DNA from 3 places in the Pseudoalteromonas sp. CNC9-20 genome. Region 3 is predicted to be linked to each of the others. Evidence: predicted binding sites of a transcription regulator. Region 3 holds the regulator's gene; each other region holds the start of a gene.

Region 1 (7,791 bases), on a different contig from region 3:
GGTTTGCCTGACTAAGAATGGTCTGGCTTGCCTGTTGCAAGATCTGGTTCTTAGTTAGGTTAGCGGTCTCTTGAGCAAAGTCTGCATCTTTAATACGTGACTTCGCCGCATTCAAGTTTTCAGAGATATTCGCTTGGTTACGAATCGTTGATTGGAAACGGTTCTGTACTGCACCAAGCTCAGCTCGTTTCTTATCAACTACCGCAATCAACGAGTCCATACCTGCCATCACTAATTGTGCATTCGCTTGAGTAGATACAGACAGCGATGAAGCTGCTGCGAACACTGCGCTAAACTGCATATCAGCAAGAGTAACCGTAGAGTCCATACCTGAGATGGTACTTACATCCCCTGCGGTATCTAAAACACCATTTGTACCTTGAAGCGTTTTACCGGTTACCGCTGAAGCAATCGCTGCAATACCCGAGAGCGTAAAGCCACCATTTGCTGTTAGCGAGTTATCACCATTAGCCGATGTGCCTACTTCCTTCATACTGAAACCGATGGTTTGCACCGCATCAGCACCTACTTGGAAGCTCGCTTCATAAGAACCATCAAGAAGGTTTGTACCACCAAACGTAGTGTCAGAAGCGACACGGTTAACTTCATCCATCAAGGCACGAATTTCTTCTTGCAGTGCTAAACGGTCTTCATCAGTGTTTGAACCGTTCGCAGCCTGTTGCGATAGAGTACGAACACGTTGGAACATACTGGTTACTTCGTCCATCGCCCCTTCAGCGGTTTGTGCTAAAGAGATACCATCATTGGCGTTACGGTTACCTTGATTCAGGCCCATGATTTGTGAACCTAAACGGTTACTAATTTGTAGACCTGCCGCATCGTCAGCTGCGCTGTTGATACGAAAACCTGATGATAAACGCTTGAACGAGGTATCTAACTCGTTACCTGAATTCATTAACTGACGCTGGGCGTTCAGTGAACTTACGTTAGTATTTACATAAAGTGCCATGTCATTTCTCCCACAGTAAACTTTGAATTTACTCTCAAACTGTCAATTACTAAGCGAAAGCTTGTTTTTTGACGTTTTGCTAAGTTACTTAGGTTATCGGGCGAGCACTTTTTTCCTTTAGTATTTTTTTATACTTTTTTTCAACACTATGAATTTAAATATAAAAATTAATAACTTTACTTATAAGTTGGTACGTTGAGGCAGGAGAAGAGCGAATAGTTATAGGAACAAAAAATAAAAAAGGGCCTCACGGCCCCAACCACAAATAGCAACCTCAACTAACCGATATAGTCAAATAAGGATAAGTTCGACAAGCGGTTAAAAGTGGCTTGCGAAGCCTGCAGTGCAGTCTCATGACGAGTTAACTCGGTTACCGCTTCAGCCATATCCACTTCGATGAGATCTGCTTTAGCCTCTTTGTTATTAACATCAACGTCGGCATTGGAAAACTCAATGCGCTCGGCTGTATTAAGACGTCCACCTAGGCCAGCTTGAGTCAGAGACACTTGATTTTGGGCGCTACCCAACTGTACTAAGCCATCAGCTAAAACTTGATGATAGTCCTGCATAGCCAAACCCGGGGTGGTAATGTTATTAATCAAATCTTCAAGGGTGTTAAGCACGTTGTCTCGCCCCGGCGGGGCCAAATCGAAGGTCGCCTGTCCAGGAGCTGCGCCTTGAATATCAATTTCCATACCAGCAAACTTAATCGGCTCACCGGGAGTGTAGGTCCCAGTAACCGCAGGCGTTAATGGCGCCCCGTCTTGCAGTATTTGATAGCTATCGGGAGGGCCGGCCGTGATATCCACCGTCATCGTGTTGGCGGTTGCGCCAGCGGCTGGGTCTGAGTTGTAATTTTGTTTATGAAATTGGTCAAAAGCGTTTTGTTCGTTCACATACACTGTTGCCGAAGTCACACCGCCGCCGGGCGTTGCTGTATTGCTGTCAACATTTAAACGCGTGGGTACTTTTTCAAAAACATCGAAACCATTGTCTGATGATTTAATGCTCACTCCCTCGGCAACCGTAACTTTATGTTGGCCTTGGTCGCCACCATACTCGTAACGCCCACTTGCACTATTAAACTGGTAACTCTGGTTGTTATCTTGATAGCCAGAAAAGATAAACTTACCGTCTTCAGACTTGGCATTCATCAAATCAAGCAAGTTAGCCTGGATGGCTTTTAACTCTTCCGCTAAACCTTTACGGTCTTGCTCTGTTAATGCACCATTACCAGCCTGTACGGTAAGCGTATTAGCACGTTGAATAGAGTCTTTAATGTTTTTAAGGACACTGTCTTCTGTCTCTAAACGACTGTTGAGCAAATTAAGGTTCTTGGTGTATTGCTCGTTACTAGCAATAGCATCACCATATAGCATGGCTCGCGTTGTTGCAGAGGGATCATCAGATGCAGTTAACACGCGCTTTTGCGTATTGATCTGCTCTTGTGCTTTGGCAACCTTAACCTGGTTTTCTAAAATACTGGTTAAGCCTTTTTGATAAATTTGATTATTGGATAAACGCATATTACTTACCTCGCGGAGCTAAGCAGGCTATCAAACACCGTTTGTGCTGTAGAGAGCACACGCGCTGATGCCGCATAACTTTGTTGGAAGCGCAGTAAATTAGCCGCTTCCTCATCTAAATTGACACCTGACATCGACTCATACCAAGCGTTCGATTGCTCCTCCAACGCAGAGAAAGCCGCATGACTGGTTTGTGCTTGGCTAGTTACAATCCCTATATCAGTCACTATACCTGCGAATGCCTGGTTGAATGTTTTGAGATTATCGGCGCTGCCACTGCTGAGCACATTTTCTCGCACTAACTCTTCGCTTTGTAGCCCAGCGAGTGCCAGGCCATTACGGTTATCGTCAAAACCCCCGGTATTAAACTCGAGGCTAAATGTATCACCTGCAGCCGGGTTGCCCTCAATATTAAAGTCAAAGCCATAGTTAGCGTACGGTGCTCCTGCTTGAGCGAGCATATTTTCAGCAGGCGGTGTAATGGTAAAAGTCGTTGTACCGTTGCCATCGGTAATCGTGTACTCGTTAGGATTACCTGTTTTTTGCAAGCTGATTGGCCCATTCGTCAAGCTTGGCGGCGGGCCCACAGTGATGCCCGTTGAGTTGGCAATATCAGTCACAGAACCGGGAGAAATTGCCGCTTCACTGACGTTATTTAACGCTGTTTCGGTGCGAATTGGCGACGCTAATGCCAGCTTTTCTGGCCGCGTGGTCGCCAACCCAACATTGCTGGCTGCAAAGGCATTTAACTTGATATCAAAGCTATCTCCCGCCGCTGGCGCACCTGTCACATCAATATCTAAGCCGTAAGACTCGCCACTTGTTACTGTGGTTGAGTCTATCACTCCCGCCGTTACGTTGGCCGTCGACGGCGTACCGATAGGCTCACCTTTATTATTAAGGGGCACTATCTCTACGGTTGTTGGCGAAGTAAAGGTAACACGGAAATCCGTTGCCGGAATCTCTTTGCCCATCCCCTGCTCTAAACCAGCCTGCAAATTGCCCGACCCCGCATTAGCGGCGAATGGTAAGCCGTTGACGGTGGGCAAAGTGAACAGATCACCTCCTATTTCACCGTTGGCGTCCATCCCCAAGCGGTTTTGCTGGTTGAAGGCGTCGGCCAATGATAAGCCCATTTGCCCCAGCTGATTTTGCGCCGGTATGAGTACCTCGTCTCGATAAGCCAGCAGGCCACCAATCTCACCTTTTAAGCTGTTGGTATCAACCTCTAAGCTATTGGCTTGTCCGGAGGTCACATCAAGGCGAAGTTCCTTAAGATTCGGATCTGGATCGCCATTTAACGAGAACAAGTTAAAGCTACCATTTTCCATAACCAAGGCTTCACCTGTAGACATGAACACCAATTTTTCACCATGAGGCCCATCGAGTGTTTCTAGGTTCATTAGCTCTGAAAGATCTTTAATCGCTTTGTCGCGCTCGTTATAGACCGAGCTGGCATCAGCTTGATCTTTCTTGCCATGAACAGCCGTAATTTGGTTATTCAGCTCACTAATTTTCTCAATTAAGCCATTGGCTTCATCAGCAAGGATCCCAAGCTGATCATTCACCACACTCTTTTGTTGCGATACAATTCCTGACAACCTATCCATCTGATTAACAAAGTTTTCCGCGTTGGTGAAGAACAACGAGCGGGTAACGTTGTTAGAGGGCTGGTTCAGCGCCTCCTGCAAATTATTAAACATGCCATTGATTTGCGTAGATAGACTATTGGACTCCTCAGAGAACTGACTATCAATACGCTGTGCTTCCTCCATGAAGCGCTCAAAGAAGGAGCGATTAGAGGTGTCTCTGTTGAGTTGCTGTTGTGCAAACTCATTGAGCAAACGATAGGTTTGCCCACGGCCAACCTGATTGTCGAAGGTGGTGCCATGCTCTGTACGCTCGCGCACGTAGCCTTCGGTATTAATGTTGGCAATATTTTTACTGGTAGTATTAAGCAGCTCGGTATTGGCACGAATGCCTGAACTGGCAATGTTTAGTAGGTTAAATGACATGATCTACTCTCCTTGCCTTAGCAGATCACCGGCTAGGGCGCGTAATTCGCTTTGCCCTAACACACGTTTAATTTTCTCTGCATACTGTGGATCGGTGGCGTAGCCAGCTTGTTGTATAGCGTCGATAAACTGATGAGGCTTATCGGCCACATCTAAAGCCTGCTGGTAACGGGGATTAGTTTTCAAAAATGAGACAAAATCATCGAAACTTTGCTTAATAGAGTCATACACTCGGAACGGTTCTTTGCGCTGAACCGCAACTCCTCCTTCATACTCTAATGTTGGTTTTACAGTCGCTTCCCCCTGCCAGTCACGGTGCGCTTTGATATTAAATAAATTGTTCGAACTTTCACCGCTCGCAGTTTTAATAATGTGCTTGCCCCAACCAGTTTCCAATGCAGCTTGAGCAACCATAACACCGGGGTGCACACCGATTTTACCGGCCGCTTCACGGGCAACGTCCCACACCCCTTCGACAAACTCTTTGGCATTGGCGAAATCGGCTTTGTGAGCGATAGGAGATGCCTCAGTGTGTTGTTCTTGGGTTTTCACTTGCGCGTTGTTTAATCGTGCATCACGCAAAGCTGACGCAGGCATATAGCTGTCTTTTTGTGGCGATAACTGTTGCACAATCAAATCGGCCAAGCCCAATGAGCCATTCGCCGATAACTCACTGGAGAGCTGCTGATCATGCATGTCTTGGAAGTATTTAACGCTGCTGGCATTAAACGGACTGTCTTCATCTTCGAAGGCTTCATTGGCTTTGCGCATGCTTTTGAGCAGCATTTGCGTAAAGATAGACTCAAACTGCTGCGCTGCTTGCTTTAAGGCCGCGCGCTCGCCGTCGCTGCCGGCAGGCTGTTTTAACGCATCTTGACGAAGCTTATCTAAGCTATTGAGATCGAAGACGCTTTGCGTTTGCAGTTGGTTAGCATCCATAAGACTGACAAAGTTATGACTAGATGCAAAAACTAAAGCAAAAAACGTACCACTGACTTTATAGTTCTGATTAACAAGAACTTAGATGGCTATAAAAACAGCAAACCCCAAGGCTTTGGGCACTTGGGGTTTGCTGTTGCAGTATCAGATTTAAATGACCACCAACTGACCATTAATAGCACCAGCCTCTTTTAACGCCTCAAGAATGGCCATTAAATCTCCCGGTGCGGCGCCCACTTCATTAATTGCGCGCACAAGGTCGTCTAAACTCACCCCGGGGTCAAAAACAAAGGCACGCGAGTCGTCTTCACGCACATCAATAATACTTTGATTGGTCACCACCGTCTCACCCTCTGCCAATGCATTAGGCTGCGACACTTCTGCATTTTCGGCGATGGTCACTGTGAGCCCGCCATGAGTAATAGCCGCTGGCTGCAACTTAACATTTTTGCCAATCACTATGGTGCCAGTACGGGAGTTGACAATGATTTTCGCAGCATTATCGGCAGGAGTGAATTCAAGGTTTTCCAGCGTCGATAAATAAGCAACTCGTTGCGAAACATCACGTGGGGCAGTTACGCGCACTGACGCCGCGTCCATTGCCATTGCGGTATTCGGCCCGACAAGATTATTAATGGTATCGGACAAGCGCTTCGCGGTAGTAAAGTCAGGGCGATTAAGATTAAAGGTAATGTAATCCCCTTGGGTAAAGGGACTCGGGATCGCGCGCTCGACAATGCCGCCATTAGGAATTCGACCCACAGTTGGCGTATTGACCACCACACGTGAGCCATCAAGCCCTTGCGCGCCGAGGCCACTAACAACTAAGCTACCTTGAGCAATAGCATAAATATTACCATCGACACCTTTTAAAAAGGTTTGCAATAAGGTACCACCGCGTAGGCTCTCGGCACTGCCTACTGAAGATACAGTGACATCCATACTCTGGCCGGGTTTGATAAACGCCGGCATATCCGCATGAACGGCAACCGCTGCAACATTATTAATCTTAGGCTTAAGGTTGGCCGGCAAAGTAATGCCAAAGTTATTCAACATCGCTTTAAAGCTTTGTTCGGTAAAGCGGCTCTTCTCTCCCGTGCCAGGCAGACCCACAACCAGACCATAACCCACTAATTGGTTACTACGTACGCCCTCAACCATGGCCACATCTTTGACACGCTCGGCAAAACTTTGCCAGCTAGTCAACGCCATGCAGAACACGATAAGGTTTAACCATTTCATGACTGGACTCCTTAGAATGGGAACAAAGTGCTCATAAAGAACCGTGATAGCCAACCGGCACTTTGCGTTTCTTGCAGCTCGCCTTTGCCAGAATATTGAATACGCGCATTAGCGATACGGCTACTTTCTACGGTGTTTTCGGAGCTCACGTCAGCTGGGCGAACAATGCCTTCTAAGCGAATAAACTCCTGCCCAGTATTAAGCGTTAACCACTTTTCGCCACGAATCACCAAATTACCATTGGGCAGCACGCGCATCACGTTCACGGAAATGTTGCCTGACAAACTGTTGGATTGATTAGATTTAGCGTCGCCGGTGAACGAAGCATCTGAGTTCACACCCATTTGAATGCTATCTCCACCGATATTGACCGGATTGCCGCCTAAACCAATAACCGGCTCTAACCCCAGCTCGGTTTCTCTGTCAGTTTCCGTTTTTGCCGTTTTTGATGCTTGCGTTGACTCACGCAGTACCACAGTAATGATATCTCCAGTACGCAACGCTTTCTTATCGGCATACAAATCGTTCGCCAATACGGGGTTGAAAAGGCCGCCACTTTGGGTCATGTTTTGTGTTGCTTCCTGCGGATACATCGGCGCATAGTAAGGGTCGTTTTCGACAACATGGGAGTTTTGTGTAGAAACACACCCTGTAGCAAGTACAAAAGTAATTGATAGTGCAATTGGCCTAATCATAATGCCCTCACTTATAGCTGCTGATTAATATAGCTGAGCATCTGGTCTACAGATGAAATCACTTTAGAGTTCATCTCATAAACACGCTGTGTCTCAATTAAGTTGACCAGCTCTTCGGTCACATTGACGTTCGAAGTTTCCAATGCTCCTTGAACAATGATACCCAAGCCGTCTACTCCCGGGTTACCTTGCACCGGAGCGCCGCTGACAGCGGTTTCGGTGTAAAGGTTTTGGCCCATAGGTTCAAGCCCTGATGGATTAATAAAGTCACTGATCACCAACTGACCAATCACTACATTGTCCGCCTGTCCGGCTACGCGCACCGAAACCTCTCCGTCTTGCGACACAGTAATAGACTGCGCGTCATCGGGCACGTTCATTTCTGGTTGCACCGGAAAACCAGC
Region 2 (7,791 bases), on a different contig from region 3:
TAAATTCAAATGGCGAAAGCTCACCATACGTTTTACATTGTCATTAACTTTAGCCATACCGTTGCCGCTATCGCTAAAAAACTTTTTGCGTCTTTCAGCACTGAGCCCCCGAGCCAATGCCAATGAGTCATACTCAGCATTTTTACAAATATCGAGCATGGTATTAGAGATATCCGTACCGATTATTTGCGCTCCCGAGGACAGTTGACCTGGGCGAGACTGTTGATATTCGGCCACTGACATCGCTATTGAGTAGGGCTCTTGCCCTGAAGAACTGGCCGCCGACCAAATTTTTACCGGCCGACGTAAATCTTTGCACTCAGGTAAGAGCTTTGTCTTCAATAATTCAAACGGATAAGAGTCGCGAAACCACAATGTTTCATTGGTGGTCATGGCATCAACAACAGCGGCACGAAGTTGCCGCTCATGCGGACTCAACGTCTTGCTAACTAGCTGCGACAAAGATTCAACGCTAAAGCGAGCCATCAGCGGAGCCAAGCGACTTTTAACTAAGTAAAGTTTGTTATCACCCAGCACAATGCCACACTGCTGTTCTAAAAATGCACGAAACTGGTTGTATTCACCGAGCTCTAAATGCTTATTTTCCAAATTACTCTCACCTAACTCACTTGAAGCGGTTACAAGACAAGGCGGCATTAATCACAATGCACCCACTTTTTAACTGCTGTAGCCAGTTCGTCGGGGTTAAATTTGGCAATAAAATCATCCGCCCCAACTTTTTCTATCATCGCATGGTTAAATACGCCACTTAAAGAGGTGTGCAGTATCACATGCAATGGTGCCAGCTTCGGATCCGCTTTGACCTCTGCTGTTAAGGTATAGCCGTCCATCTCTGGCATTTCCACATCCGATATCAGTAACGCCACTCGCTCAGTGATATCATCTTTGCAGTCGAGCTTCGCTATTTCTTTTAATCGCAGCAGGGCCTCTTTACCGTTTTTCGCCAGCTCAGTTTGCACCCCGAGAGGCTCCAGCGCCCGTTTTACTTGATTACGCGCCACGGCAGAGTCATCGGCAATAAACACAATACGCTCACCGAGATCTTTCTGCATCTCGCCATCTGAGGCAATGCCCTCACTGACCTCGGTATTAACAGGGCTGATCTCTGCAAGAATTTTTTCGACATCCAAGATTTCTACGAGCTCGTCATCAATCTCAGTCACTGCGGTAAGGTAAGAATAACGCCCCGCACCTGACGGCGGTGGCATAATCTTTTCCCAGTTCATATTGACGATACGCTCAACGCCACCCACCAAAAACCCCTGCACAGAGCGGTTATATTCGGCGATAATAATAAAGCAATTTTCAATATCAGTGATGGCCGGACCGCCTACAGCCATAGACAAATCGATGATAGAAATAGTTTGTCCACGAATATGCGCTACCCCACGAATATAAGAATTCGTTTTCGGCATATTTGTTAGTGGTGGACACTGAAGGACTTCTCTAACTTTAAAAACGTTGATCCCGAACCGCTGGCGTCCTTTTAGTTTAAACAGCAATAATTCAAGGCGGTTTTGACCCACAAGTTGGGTTCGTTGATTGACAGAATCTAAAATGCCAGCCATCGGATTCTCCTAGCATTAATTTACAACTTCGCACACTCGCGCCAAATAGGAACGCATTTTGCTTCTTAGCTTCATACGTTAGTATAACTACGCTAGAACGCCCAGTTTTTGACGCTTCGTAGTTATACCCTGTTTTACCCAATAAGCATAGTCGAAACATGGTGAGTATGTTCAAAAAAATTCAACTTTTCCAAAGCTTATGGTTAATAGCCGGTGTATTAATAAGCTCAACGGCTGAGGCAAACAACGGCCAACAACAGCGCTATGATCGCCACGCTTTGCAAACGCTTGCTGAGCAATACATCACAGAGCAAGCGCAGATTCAGCCCGATCAAGAGCTGCAAGTGCAAGCGATGGACTTAGATGCGCGCATAGGTCCCAGAGAGTGTGCAGTAACACCGCAAGCCTCTACGGCTAGCGCTCCGCCATTTAATCGGCAGGTAACAGTAAAACTTAAGTGTTCAAGTCCTGCTCTTTGGAGTCAGTATGTCCATGTACGCATCAGTAAGCTCTCTACTATCGTGGTCGCCAATGATCACATTGCCCGTGGGCAAATTATTAGTGCTGATGATTTAACGACGGAGCAGCGTCCGCAACATTTTGTTCGCGCTCGCTACATAGAGCAGCCAGAAGTTATTGTCGGCAGCCGCAGTAAACGCAGTATTCGCAGAGGATTGCCAATTAGTATGAATCAGTTGTGTATGGTGTGTAAGGGCGATAATGTGAGCATTATTGCCCGCTTTAACGGACTCACTATAAAAACATCTGGAGAAGCGCTAGAAGATGGCGGTGTCGGTGACAATATTCGCGTGCGTAATGTAAAGTCTGGCCGGCTGATCAATGCCAAAGTAACAGCAGTGGAAACCGTGGCGGTTAATATTTAAATTTTATGCTAAAGTATTGGCTAGAATGGCCGATAAACAGTGCAAAGGTCAATATAGCTTAGGTAATTAGTGATGGTGAATCAAGTCAACAAAGGCCAGCAAGGCTCGGTGTACAACACACCACAAAATAAAGTGGAGCAACAAAAGCTCAACCAAACGCAAACGCAAGGTAATGAGGCAAATGCAAAAGCCAGTACGAAGGCTGCAGCAGACTCAGTAAGCCTTACCCCACAAGCAAAGCAAATGAAGTCTTTGCAAGAAAAAGCTGAGCGCTCATCAGGGTTCGATCAACAAAAGGTTGACGAATTAAAGCAAGCTATCAGTGAAGGCAAATATCAAGTAGATAGCGAAAAGCTTGCTAAAAACATCGCTGCGTTTGAGTTCGATTTGTATGGCTGATTCGGCACTTAGTGTGGCTCTCGGCCAACAGCTCTCAAGTTTACAAGACTTGCTACAACTACTTGAAGATGAGCTGAGCGCTATTGCCGGGCGCAGTGGTGATGAGCTGAAGGAATTAACGCCTAAAAAAGAACAGGCGCTTGTTCAAATTCAGCAACAAGACCAGCATATTGCTCAGCTATTAAAAGCGCAAGAGCAAGAGGTATTAGCGCCGCACCAAGAGATGATAGAGCATGCACAGACTTTATTGCTAAAGTGCAAACAGCAAAATCAAGTGAATGCTCAGGCTGCTCACAATGCCCAGCTCACCGTCAAACAACTCAAAGATATTCTTATCGGCGCACCAAGTTCATTAACCTATGCTGCCGACGGCGGGATTGACCGCAGCGAAAATAAAATCGTAAAGAACTTAAAAGCCTGAACCTACTAAGCTAAATATTGATTTGAAAAAGGGAGCCTAAGCTCCCTTTTTTACCTCTTACAGTTCGCCTTTGCCCGAGCTATCCAGCATTGCTTTGATCACTTCATCATCGCCAACAGTGGCATATTGCGAGGCTCCTCCAAAGCCATGCTCCTCGCTCGTTATTGTTTGCTCTGAGGCTAAATCATCAAATTGAGCTAATACCTCTTCTGCCTCATCGGGATTATCCAAAATAGACTCAGCGCCTAACAAGCCCGATTCACTGATAGTTTGCTCGGCATTGACTGTGATTTCTTTTACTTGGTTAAACTCGGTAAACTGCTCGCCATTTAAGCTCAAGCTTACAGCCTCATAATCCAGAGTTTCAACACTGGCATAATGGCTTTGCTCACCTGATTCGAAGGCCAAATCATCTTCGCTTGCCACACTGGCCTCCAACGTCTCATCCGCAGCAGCATTGTCATAAATTGAGCCGCGATCCACTTCTTGATTGTCAGTGTCTTTTACGAGGTAGTTGCCGGCATCATCAATAGTCACGAAGTAATAATCTTCACCGCTAAGTAAATCAACATCTAATAAAGATAGAGTGTACTGCCAGTTGCCATCACCGTCAGTCGTCGTGCTGGGGTACGTGCTTAACACATCAAGGTCGATGCCAGCTAGCCCTACACCTAGCAGGCTAGAGCCAATAATGTAGATCTCTGTACCTGCAGGTGCTGTGCCTTCCGCTGACGGTAGCACTAATCCCAAAATGCCGGGGTCAAAATCAGTGACCTCAAAGCTAATGGGAGTTGTATCTATGATACCGCTATCCACAGCACTGCCGGTATTTCCCGCTTGGTCGGTAACACGTGCGGTCACCGTATATTGACCATCGACCAGTACTGCGCTGGCGCTAATAGACCAATCACCGTTGTTATCTGTGTTGGTGGTCACCGTGTGGATAGTGCCCGCATCATCCACAAATTGCACACTCACCTGAGCATTCGCTTCATTTGAGGAGCCACTGACTTGCGGGGTGTTGTCATTAGTTAGTGCCACGCTGCTTGGATCAATGCTTACTGTCGGTGCAATGGTATCTATGGTGCCAGTGTCGCTTGCACTGCTGCTATTGCCAGCAGCATCAGAAACACTGACGGTTACGGTGTAATCTCCTTCAGCTAGGCTGGGGGCAGGCACCGACCAATTACCACTGCCGTCTACCGTCGCACTGAGTGTGTAAGTATCACCGTTGTTATCCAGCACACTAATACTCACTTCCCTGCCTATTTCACTCGATGTACCGCTCAGCAGCGGTGTGGCATCGTTCCCTAACCCTAATGGGTCAAGGGTGACACTCACTCCTTGAGTATCAATACTTCCGGTATTAGACACTGTGGTGATATTGCCCGCATCATCCATTATCGTTGCACTCACGGAGAAGGTGCCGTCAGATAACGCTGAAGGCGTCACAGCCCAGGTGCCATCGGCTGCTACAACAGTAGAAATATTCTGGCTATCACCATTGCCGTCAGTGACTGTGACAGAGACAGTGGCACCTATTTCATCACTGGTCCCTGAGATAAGCGGGGTATTGTCATTGCCATTTGCTGGCACGTTCACACTTAGGCTAGGGGCGGTGGTATCCACCTCGCCGGTTGCGCTCACTTCGGTTAGATTGCCAACGTCATCACGTACTGCCGCTGCTACAGTAAAACCACCTTCAGCCAGCGCCGTAGGCACAGCCACAGACCAGTTGCCATTTGAGGTAGACGCTTGCAGGGTTTGCTGGTCACCGAACGCATCGGTCACTATCACCTCTACCACGGTGCCATCAGCCACATCCGTTGTGCCACTGATAACTGGCGTGCTGTCATTAGTTAAGCCAAGGGTATCAATGCTAAGGACAGGCGGTTCATTATCAAAATCGAGTGTACTGATGGTGGTCGAATTACCAGCGGCATCAGAGGCTGACGCAGTCACATAGGCTAATGTCAGAAGCGGCACCGTCAAATTAACTAAAGTCCAATTGCCATCCGCATCGGTGATCGCTGTGTACGTTGCACCAATCCCTCCTCCGACGAGGTGCTCTGTGATGGTGACCTCACTGCCTGCGGGCAAATCCGAAGTACCAGACAAGGAAACGAGATTACCTAACAGAAACGATGGCACTATGGTCAACTCAGGGCCAATGGTATCAATTACAGCACTCTGAGAATCAGTACCCGTATTGCCTGCATCATCAACAATGGTCGCGGCCACGGTATAAGTACCATCGGCTAACGCTGAAGGAGCGGATACCTGCCAATCGCCATTGTCATCAGTGGTAGTGACTACGCTTTGACTGTTCCCCTGAGAGTCAGTAAAGATAAGTGTTAATTGGCTGTTCGCCTCGCTTGAGCCCCCAGAAATAAGGGGCGTGTTGTCGTTAGTGAGCTCGAGTGGGTCAATCTCAACACTTGGAGCAAGAGTATCGATAACCCCTGTCTCAGAATCCGTTGAGGTGTTGCCAGCTCCATCGTCAACGCTGGCTGTGATAGTAAACTCTCCTTCTGCCAGCGCTGCACCAACGTTTGCGCTCCATGTACCGTCTGCGCCGACTGTGGCGCTCAAGTTCTGAACATTGCCAAGGGCATCAACCACGACTATTGACACCACGGCTCCAGGCGCAGCGCCCGCTGATATACCAGAAATAACAGGAGTGGCATCGCTTATCACTCCTACGGGATCAATCGTGATCCCTGGACCGGCAGTATCAACAGTACCAGATTCATTGTCGGTGCCCTCGTTTCCTGCGGCATCAGTAATGCTGGCGGTAATATCAAAATCCCCCTCAGCAAGTGCAGTGGGCACCTCAGCTGTCCAACTGCCATCACCGGCTAACAGTGCCGTAAAACTCTGGCTATCTCCGCTGGCATCAACTACGGTAATTGATACAACATCTCCCTCATTGCCTTCAGCACTGCCACTAATTACAGGGGTTTCATCATTCACACTGCCAACGGGCGAAATTGTCACAGAGGGTGCTGTAATATCCACTTCGCCTTGGACTTGATCATTCGCTTGGTTACCGGCATTGTCACTGACTTCGGCGGTGATAGTGTATTGCCCTTCAGCTAAAGGCGCAGCGAGCGACGCACTCCAAGTGCCATCACCTTGCACCGTCGCCTGAACCGTCTGGGTATTACCGCTGGCATCGACCACGGTAATAGCCACCGTTGCTCCAACCTCAGAACTACTGCCAGTAATGATTGGAGTTGTGTCATTGCCTATACCCGGGTTGTCGATGGTCAAATCCGGTGCGCTGGCATCAATACTGCCCTGCGCTGACGCTTGGGTGTTATTCCCTGCTTCATCAGTCACTGATGCAAGTACAGTATAATCCCCTTCAGCTAACGGCTGGGAGGCTTCTACCTGCCAGCGGCCATCGCTTTGCACCACTGCTGTTAACGTTTGCGTCGTACCATCGCTATCGGTGACCTCGATAACCACGCTTGCGCCCACTTGCGAACTAACACCGGAAATAATAGGCGTGGTATCACTTTGCGCTCCAAGCGGATCAATACTGAGCGTCGGAGCCGTAACATCTATTTGCCCTTGGGCATTTGCCTGCGCTTCATTTCCTTGGGCATCAGTAACACTCGCTGAAACGGTAAACACCCCCTCAGCAAGCGCCTGCGGGACAGACACTTGCCAACTACCATCTGCCGCCACTACCGCTGTTACGGTTTGTATCTGCCCATTTGCATCGGTGAGAGTCAAATTTACTGCGGCACCTATTGCACTACTGGAACCTGAAATCGTTGGTGTTACATCATTGGTAGGTGATAGCGGGTCGATGCTCAAATCGGGAGCATTGGTATCAATTGTTCCACTTGCCGTTGCTGATGTGCTGTTTCCAGCTTCATCGCTCACACTGGCCTCAACTTGGTATCCCCCTTCAGCAAGCTCTGCCGGCACCTCCACTTGCCAACTCCCGTCGCTTTGCACCACAGCAGTGAATGACTGAGTTGTGCCATTCGCATCAACCACTTCGACCGCTATCGTTGCTCCTATCTCATCACTTGTTCCGGAAATCACTGGGGTGGGATCGTTCGTGACTCCCAAGGGAGTCAGGGTTAGGCTCGGCGCTGTAGTATCCACTTCGCCTTGAGCAGTATCATTGGCATTATTACCAGATGCATCAACAACACTAGCATATACTTGGTAAATTCCCTCACCTAGCGCCTGTTGAGTTTGTACTTGCCAGCTACCATCTTGCTGAACTGTCGCTTCTAATGTTTGTCGATTGCCCTCAGCATCAGAGACAATCACAATAACGGTGCCCCCAACTTCACTACTGGTGCCAGTAATAATGGGGGTTGTGTCATTGGTAATCACAGGAGAATCTATCGTTAACTCCGGCGCACTGACATCTATAACTCCTTGCTCGTTATCGCTGGCGCTATTACCTGCCACATCAGTGACATTAGCCTGTACCTCAAACTCTCCCTCAGCCAGCGCCTGTGGCACCTCCACC
Region 3 (7,791 bases):
GCACGAGCATGTAGGCCTAACTTGTTTTGAATAATAAAAGTACCTTCAACCATCACTATTTTTCCTGCTCTCGATGGCGAATTTTCACGTTCGGATAAGTATCTAAAAAGCGCTCTCCCAAAGTTTGGGCAAGGTACACTGAGCGGTGTTGACCCCCAGTGCAGCCAATAGCAATGGTTAAATAACTACGGTTATTACGCTCTAGGTGGGGTAACCAAGTTTGAACAAAAGTTTGGATCTGCCAAGTGAACTTTTGCACGATTGAGTGACTGGCTAGATAATCTTGAACGGGTTGGTCTAACCCTGTGAGCGCCTTTAGTTCAGGTTCCCAATGGGGATTGGGGAGAAACCGCACATCAAACACATAATCAGCATTTTTTGGAATGCCATGTTTAAACCCAAAAGACTCAAAAGTGATCAGTAATTGCTTGTCTTTTTTACCCAGCACTTTTTCACGGATCATCTCCGCCAACTGGTGAACACTGAGCTCAGTTGTATCAATAATAAAGTCGGCGTGGGAGATGAGTACATCAAGAAGCTGCTTCTCTTCACGAATAGCGACATCCAACGTCATATTTTGCATGGATAAGGGGTGTAGTCGACGAGTTTCAGAGAAACGCTTAATCAACGTTTGTTCGTCACTATCAAGGTAAAACAGCGAAGGCTTAGCAAACTCAGGCAGGTAAGCGAGAATGTCGTTAAATTCATGCTGTTCTTTGGGCAAATTGCGCACGTCGATACTGACGGCAATTTTGTCATAATTTGCTGAAACACTGCGCACCAAGGAGGGGAGTAAAATAACTGGGATGTTATCTACGCAATAGTACCCAAGGTCTTCGAGCACCCGTAACGCGACTGATTTTCCAGAACCCGAGCGACCACTGACAATGATAAGTTCCATCCGACAACTCCTTGTTTTACCCCAAGACGCACATTTAAACCACACCATGAACCAATACGGCGCGCATTAGTCGGCGATCAATTGATAAAGCTCTTGATCGCTGCTGGCTGAGCGCAGTTGTTTACACAGTTGTTTGTCTTTTAGTTTATCAGCAATTGTCGCTAAGGTCTTCAGGTGTTGTTCAGTCTCATTAGCCGGCACTAAAAGTGCGACAAAGATATCCACTGGACGGTTATCAATGGCATCAAAGTTAATGGCTTCGCGATTGGTTACAACAATGGCAATCGTACTGTCGATACCATCGAGACGGCCATGTGGAATAGCAACGCCTTTGCCGATGCCAGTACTGCCCAGCTTTTCGCGGGTTAGCAAAGCATCAAGTACCGATTGCTCGCTGAGGTGAGGACTGTGCTGATGAGCCACCTGAGAGAGGTACTCCAGCATTCTTTTTTTGCTATTAAAAAGGACCGCAGCTTTGCTGCAGTCCTTGGTAAAGAGTGAATCTAGGTTCATGTTAGTGACGAGATAATTTCTCTTTATGTTTAATCACTTGACGGTCGAGCTTATCAATTAAGCCGTCGATCGCCGCATACATATCCTGGTGCTCTGCGGTTGCGAACAGTTCACCACCGTTAACGTGAAGAGTAGCTTCTGCTTTTTGTGTTAGTTTTTCAATATCAAGAATGACATGCACATTATTTATATGGTCAAAGTGACGCTCTAATTTTGCAAATTTGCTATTCACATAGTTGCGAAGAGAATCAGTGATTTCTACGTGACGACCGGTAAGATTTAATTGCATAAGCATTTTCCTTCTTGTCTAACGTCTATATCAAACTTTTACGCTGATTTGACGGTGGAATGGCTAGCGATTCACGATATTTAGCAATCGTGCGCCGAGCCACTTTAATTCCTTGCTCGGCTAGTACGTCGGCAATCTTGCTATCACTCAACGGTTTAGCAGGATTCTCCGCAGCTACTAGCTTTTTGATCAATGCTCGAATCGCTGTAGACGAGCATTCACCTCCGTTTTCGGTTGTAACATGGCTGGAGAAAAAGTACTTCAGCTCAAAAATACCCCGTGGTGTATGCATATACTTTTGGGTGGTCACACGGGAAATCGTTGACTCATGCATTTCCACCATTTCGGCAACGTCATTAAGCACCATTGGCTTCATTGCCTCTTCACCATGTTCAAAGAATGCCTGTTGTTGTTGAACAATGCAATTAGTTACTTTAAGTAGCGTATCATTGCGTTGTTCCAAGCTCTTTATAAACCATTTCGCTTCTTGTAAATGCGAGCGAATAAATTGACTATCACTTTGCGACTTACAGCTTCGCGACATTGATGCATAGTGATCGTTAACGCGGATCTTAGGCATACTATCTGGGTTTAATTCAACCACCCAGCGGCCTTTAACTTTCTTCACCGATACGTCTGGAATCACATACTCTGACTGCTCTCGCACAATCGTGGCTGCAGGAGTCGGATTTAAACTGTGTATCAGTGTCATCACCTCTTTTAACTGCGCTTCTTTAAGCTTAGTCTTTTTCATCAAGGTGCGATAGTCACGACTACCAAGCAAATCAATATAGTTACAAACTACCTCTTTGGTCTCTTCAAGCCAAGGGGTTTGTGGGTCAAATTGCTTGAGCTGGATCAACAAGCACTCTTGTAAAGAACGCGCACCAATTCCTACTGGATCAAAGAGTTGGATACGCTTAAGAACGGCTTCAATTTCATCGAGCTCGATACCATCGTCTTGTTCATCATGATTCAAGCTTTCCAGCAGATCTTCACAGCTGACCGTTAAAATGCCGTTGTCATTGATGGCTTCAATGATAGCTGTGGCGATGGCCTCGTCGGTGGCACTAAAAGGTGTTAATTGCAGCTGCCACATTAAATAATCATGTAACGACTCGGTGGTTTCGCCTTGGTAGATAGACTCATCTTCTGGCATAGGCCCAGAGGAGGCAACGGGAGCCGCACTAATATACTCATCCCAAGACACATCCATGGGCAAGTCTTCACTGATGGACTCGTTGTTCATGGCATCAGCACTTTCAACTTCATCCTTACTGGCGCTGGCCGTCTCGGCGGTATCGTTATTTTGGTTGTCGGACGTCGACTCTTTTTGCTCTTGGTTGTCGTTATTGTCGGCGTAATTGTCTTCTTCAACTTCAAGTAATGGGTTGGCGTCCAACGCCTCTTGAATTTCTTGTTGGAGATCCAAAGTACTGAGCTGCAACAGGCGAATCGCTTGCTGCAATTGTGGGGTCATTGTTAATTGCTGGCCTAGGCGCAGCTGTAATGATTGCCTCATGTATCTCTAACAATCCTTTAATCGTTATAATCTAAACTGCTCACCCAAATAGACGTCGCGAACCGTTTGATCGGCAAGAACTTGCTCTGGAGTGCCAGAAGCAATGAGCTCGCCATGGGAAACAATGTATGCGGTTTCACATACGTCTAGGGTCTCTCGCACATTGTGGTCGGTGATTAATACACCAATACCACGATTGCGCAGATGCTCTATGATTTTCTTTATATCTAACACTGAAATAGGGTCGACACCAGCAAAAGGTTCATCCAACAAGATAAACTTTGGGTTTGCCGCTAATGCTCGCGCTATTTCTACCCGGCGACGTTCGCCACCAGATAACGCCATTCCTTGTGAGTCTCGAATGTGCTGTATATTAAACTCATCAAGCAGGCCCTCAAGCTCGCTTTCACGCTCTGCTTTGCTTAAGCCCTTGCGGGTTTCTAGGATGGCCATCAAATTTTGAAAAACTGTCAGCTTTCGAAAAATAGATGATTCCTGCGGTAAATAACCAATACCTAAGCGCGCACGAGAGTGCATCGGCATTAAGGTGATATCCTCATCATCAATACTGATGGTGCCTTTATCACTGGGTACTAAGCCAACTATCATGTAAAAAGTAGTTGTCTTACCGGCTCCATTAGGGCCGAGCAAGCCGACGATACTACCTGCTTGCACCTCTAAGCCCACACTTTTGACGACCTCCCGGCCTTTATAGCTTTTCGCTAATTTTTGTGCTTTAAGAGTCGCCATTATTGCTCTTTCTCCGGCGTATCGTCACTTTGTGGTGTTAATGTTGTGCGCACTCGTGTGCTGGAGTTTTCATCTTTTTCGGCGGTGATCAGCTGTTTGGCAATATCATAGCTTATGGTTTCGGCAACGATATGCTGGTCGGCCATGGCAATCTTAGCATCACCTTGAATTTTAAGGGTCTCAGAGGCGACGTCATAACGAATTTCCAGCGCCTGTGCAGAAATCTCGGTGCCATCTTCCATCACTTCGGTGTACACAGCTGGTGAGCCGGTGGCTACGAGCAATTGCTTGTTATCACCCAATTCTGGACGACGGTGAGCCTCAAGGCGGTCAGCTTTTATTTCCCGTTTGCCGTGAACAATATGCACGTTCTTATCAAAAATAGTGATATTTTCTTTGATCAGTGCTTGTTGTTTGTCGGCATCAATTAACACTTCCTTGGCGGTAATTTGCTCAGCAGTAGCGCTGGCAGAGCATAAGCCAATTGCGATGGATGTAATTAATGCACTGATTTTATTGGTCATAATATATTGTTCGCGTATGTTCTGTTAATTCAACTATCTCTGTATTGAGGTCTGCTTTCAAGCCTTGCCCGGTGATCTTCATATTCGGGCCACTTAATACTACAGCTTGCTCGGACTCCATGCGCTGGCTATCTATATCAACTTGAATGGCCTCAGCGCTGACCTTCTCAATCATCGCCCCTTCTTTTAAGTTGGTGGCGGTGACGTTATTTTCCAAGATCAAAATGTTGTTGTTGTATAAAGTCGCTTCATCGGCGTTTACCTGCCAATTTTCTGTTTCACCATATAAGGTAAATACCGGCTTGGTGAAATGCGTAAACCCGAGCTCTTGATACAGCTCCATTTCCTCAGCATAAACGGTGTGGCTTAACTCACCCTGATCGTTATAACTAGTCTGACTTAGCCCAGTTGCGATATAGTCGGGTGTGGCAATATGGTCTTGCTGAGCGACACCATCATCTGTCGACTTCATAAAATAAGGGTACCAAAGCCACGCCATCGCGACGATAAATAGCAGTGATATGAGCGCTCTCGCTGCGTTCATGTGCTACTTCCCTGTGTTCCCAGGCTGTGTCCTTGGGCCAGCATCAGCAAATCTGTGAGCTCACGCACAGCACCAAAACCCCCTGGTAGCAAGGTACTGTAATGGGCTATTCGCTTAACCAGTGGGTGAGCGTCGTTAACCGCTACGGCGAACCCGACTTGCTCCATCACCGGTAAATCAGGGCCATCATCACCAATGTAGGCTATTTGCTCATCGCTTAGGTTTAATGTGCGTTTTAACTGTGCATAGGCTTCGAGCTTATTCTCTTTACCTTGATAAATGTGGGGGACACCCAAGCTTTGCATTCGCGTTTTTACTATCTGTGATTGTCGCCCGGTGATAACAGCAACTTCAACACCCGCATTGAGCAACGCTTTAATGCCGAACCCGTCTTTGGTATTAAAGGCCTTTAATTCCTCGCCTTGATTGCCTAAATAAATACGGCCATCTGAAAACACGCCATCAATGTCGCAAATTAACAATCGAGTGCGCTGTGCACGTTGCCATGCGTCTTCGTCTATGGCTTGGTATAATTCTGAAAACAACACTAAATCACCCCCGCGCGCAATAAGTCTTGCGTATTCAGCGCGCCAATGGGACGTTGCTCGTGATCGGTCACAATGAGTCCATTAATGCGTTTTTGCTCCATAATTTTCAGTGCTTCCGCCGCCAGCATATGAGCATCGGCTGTGGTGCAGTTTGGAGTCATTACCTCAATCAGCGCGGTGTTGTGAATATCCACTCGCTGCTCCAATACACGGCGTAAATCGCCATCGGTAAATAACCCTACCAGTCGCTCATTATCATCGACAACAGCGGTCATTCCTAAGCCTTTGCTTGAGATTTCTAACAAGGCTTCTTTAATGCTTTGTGATTGGTGACTGCGTGGCACGTCATCGCCGCTATGCATAACATCATTCAAGGTCAGTAATAAACGTTTACCTAAGCTACCGCCGGGGTGGGAGAGGGCAAAGTCATCGGCGGTAAAGCCTTTGGCTTCTAATAAAGCAACAGCGAGTGCATCGCCCATTGCCAAGGTTGCGGTAGTGCTTGCGGTGGGGGCTAAACCCAGTGGGCAAGCTTCTTGCGATACTTTAATGCAAATATGGGCATCCGCTAAGGTCGCCATACTTGATTGAGGATTGCCGGTCATGGCAATCATGGGCGCGCCAATACGTTTAATTACTGGAATAATGCTCACAATTTCGTGCGTTTCGCCAGAGTTAGAAATGAGCATAACGATGTCATTTTCAGTGATCATGCCTAAATCACCATGGCTGGCCTCACCTGGGTGCACGAAAAAAGCTGGAGTGCCGGTACTTGCTAGGGTCGCGGCAATTTTATTACCAACATGTCCTGATTTACCCATGCCAATAACGATGACTCGGCCGCTACAAGCCATGATCATCTCGCACGCTTGAATAAATTGTGCGTCTAAATACTGATGTAACTCCTGCAAAGCGGTTTGTTCTATTTCTAAAACCCGTTGTGCGGTGGCAATAAAGCTTTGGCTCATACTATTACTCTAGGCTAACTGACTAAAAATATATCCTTGGTAGGCAAAAAATGCGACTAGTAAAAAGCCGCCCTCGATTCTGTTGATACGCCGCGCGCCACGAAAGTTCAAACTCATGGCAATAAGTACCACCGTTGCCGCAATCATAATTAATGCATCACGGTTAGCGGCGGAGGGGTCGATAACCGATGGGTTTAAAATACCGGCGATGGATAGAACAGCGAGAATATTAAATAGATTCGAGCCGACAATGTTGCCCAGTGCTAAGTCGTCTTCATTTTTCAGCACCCCAGCCACACAAGCAGCAAGTTCCGGTAAACTAGTGCCAATGGCAATGATGGTAAGCCCAATGACTAAATCAGAAAGGCCAAAATACTGGGCTATATCCACTGCTGAGTCGACAATAAAATGCGAACTGATGGGTAGCATCGCCATCCCGATAATTAACCAAATCAGTGCGGACTTGGTGCTCACCCCACTGGGTATTTCATCACAGACTTCACTTACCAAGGGATCGTCATCATTACTTTTTTGATTGCGTGAAATAACAATCAAAAAAACGATAAAGGTGACAAAACCGCCCGCCAATAACCACCCCTCGAGCTGAGAAAAATAATTATCGGTAAACATATACCACGCAATCAGTGACACCACGAGCACAATGGGCATTTCGCGCTTTAGTGTAATGGAGGACACTGAAAGTGGGCGTAGCAAAGCAGTAATACCTAACACCAAGAGAATATTGGTAATGTTTGAGCCAACAGCGTTGCCGACAGCGGTATCGGTTTTATCTGCCAGTGCCGCAGAAGCTGATACCATCATCTCTGGTGCCGACGACCCCATTGCGACCACAGTCAAACCGATGATTAGGGCTGGCACCCCTAAGTTGCGTGCCAGCGCAGCTGCGCCATAAACAAAACGATCCGCACTCCATACTAGGGCGACAAAACCAGCGACTAGAATGGCGAAAGAGGTGAGCATGATTAATGAGCCATTGATGTAAGTGAAACCTTGGCGCAGATAGTAACAAACTGGGCTGTGTTTGTGTAAGAAAACCGTGTGTTTAGGTGTTCCACTGAGCAGGAATTTGAACGGGCTTACAAAAATTTACAGAATCTTTTTTCCCTCAGCGTAAAAAAACTTTAAAATACGAGGTCTAATGATAGAAATGAGCGGGAGAGCGACTTGTCGCAACCAATAGTAGAAATCAAGGATGTTACCTTCTCGCGCGG

Evidence for each region. The regulator sigma-54, encoded in region 3, starts transcription at its own class of promoters, with help from an activator protein. The targets are predictions, from matches to a motif close to GTTGGCACGNNNNTNGNNT.
Region 1: a site for sigma-54 is predicted at 5,486-5,504, ahead of flgJ (flagellar assembly peptidoglycan hydrolase FlgJ). Genes of this name have one in related genera too.
Region 2: a site for sigma-54 is predicted at 1,635-1,653, ahead of flgA (flagellar basal body P-ring formation chaperone FlgA). Genes of this name have one in related genera too.

What each region holds. Positions count from the first base shown of each region.
Region 1 covers NZ_JAKRFS010000005.1:199,297-207,087, reverse strand. The annotation lists gene MHM89_RS13545 (flagellin) at 1-970, opposite strand, end outside; gene flgL (flagellar hook-associated protein FlgL) at 1,249-2,496, opposite strand; gene flgK (flagellar hook-associated protein FlgK) at 2,502-4,511, opposite strand; gene flgJ (flagellar assembly peptidoglycan hydrolase FlgJ) at 4,515-5,450, opposite strand; gene MHM89_RS13525 (flagellar basal body P-ring protein FlgI) at 5,601-6,692, opposite strand; gene flgH (flagellar basal body L-ring protein FlgH) at 6,704-7,384, opposite strand; gene flgG (flagellar basal-body rod protein FlgG) at 7,399-7,791, opposite strand, start outside.
Region 2 covers NZ_JAKRFS010000005.1:187,025-194,815, reverse strand. The annotation lists gene MHM89_RS13485 (protein-glutamate O-methyltransferase CheR) at 1-609, opposite strand, end outside; gene MHM89_RS13480 (chemotaxis protein) at 657-1,589, opposite strand; gene flgA (flagellar basal body P-ring formation chaperone FlgA) at 1,757-2,473, shown strand; gene flgM (flagellar biosynthesis anti-sigma factor FlgM) at 2,546-2,872, shown strand; gene flgN (flagellar export chaperone FlgN) at 2,865-3,293, shown strand; gene MHM89_RS13460 (retention module-containing protein) at 3,351-7,791, opposite strand, start outside.
Region 3 covers NZ_JAKRFS010000004.1:116,163-123,953, forward strand. The annotation lists gene MHM89_RS10780 (HPr family phosphocarrier protein) at 1-56, opposite strand, end outside; gene rapZ (RNase adapter RapZ) at 56-901, opposite strand; gene ptsN (PTS IIA-like nitrogen regulatory protein PtsN) at 968-1,414, opposite strand; gene hpf (ribosome hibernation promoting factor) at 1,416-1,703, opposite strand; gene MHM89_RS10800 (RNA polymerase factor sigma-54) at 1,729-3,225, opposite strand; gene lptB (LPS export ABC transporter ATP-binding protein) at 3,250-3,975, opposite strand; gene lptA (lipopolysaccharide transport periplasmic protein LptA) at 3,975-4,499, opposite strand; gene lptC (LPS export ABC transporter periplasmic protein LptC) at 4,489-5,043, opposite strand; gene kdsC (3-deoxy-manno-octulosonate-8-phosphatase KdsC) at 5,040-5,591, opposite strand; gene MHM89_RS10825 (KpsF/GutQ family sugar-phosphate isomerase) at 5,591-6,559, opposite strand; gene MHM89_RS10830 (calcium/sodium antiporter) at 6,569-7,540, opposite strand; gene MHM89_RS10835 (ATP-binding cassette domain-containing protein) at 7,745-7,791, shown strand, end outside.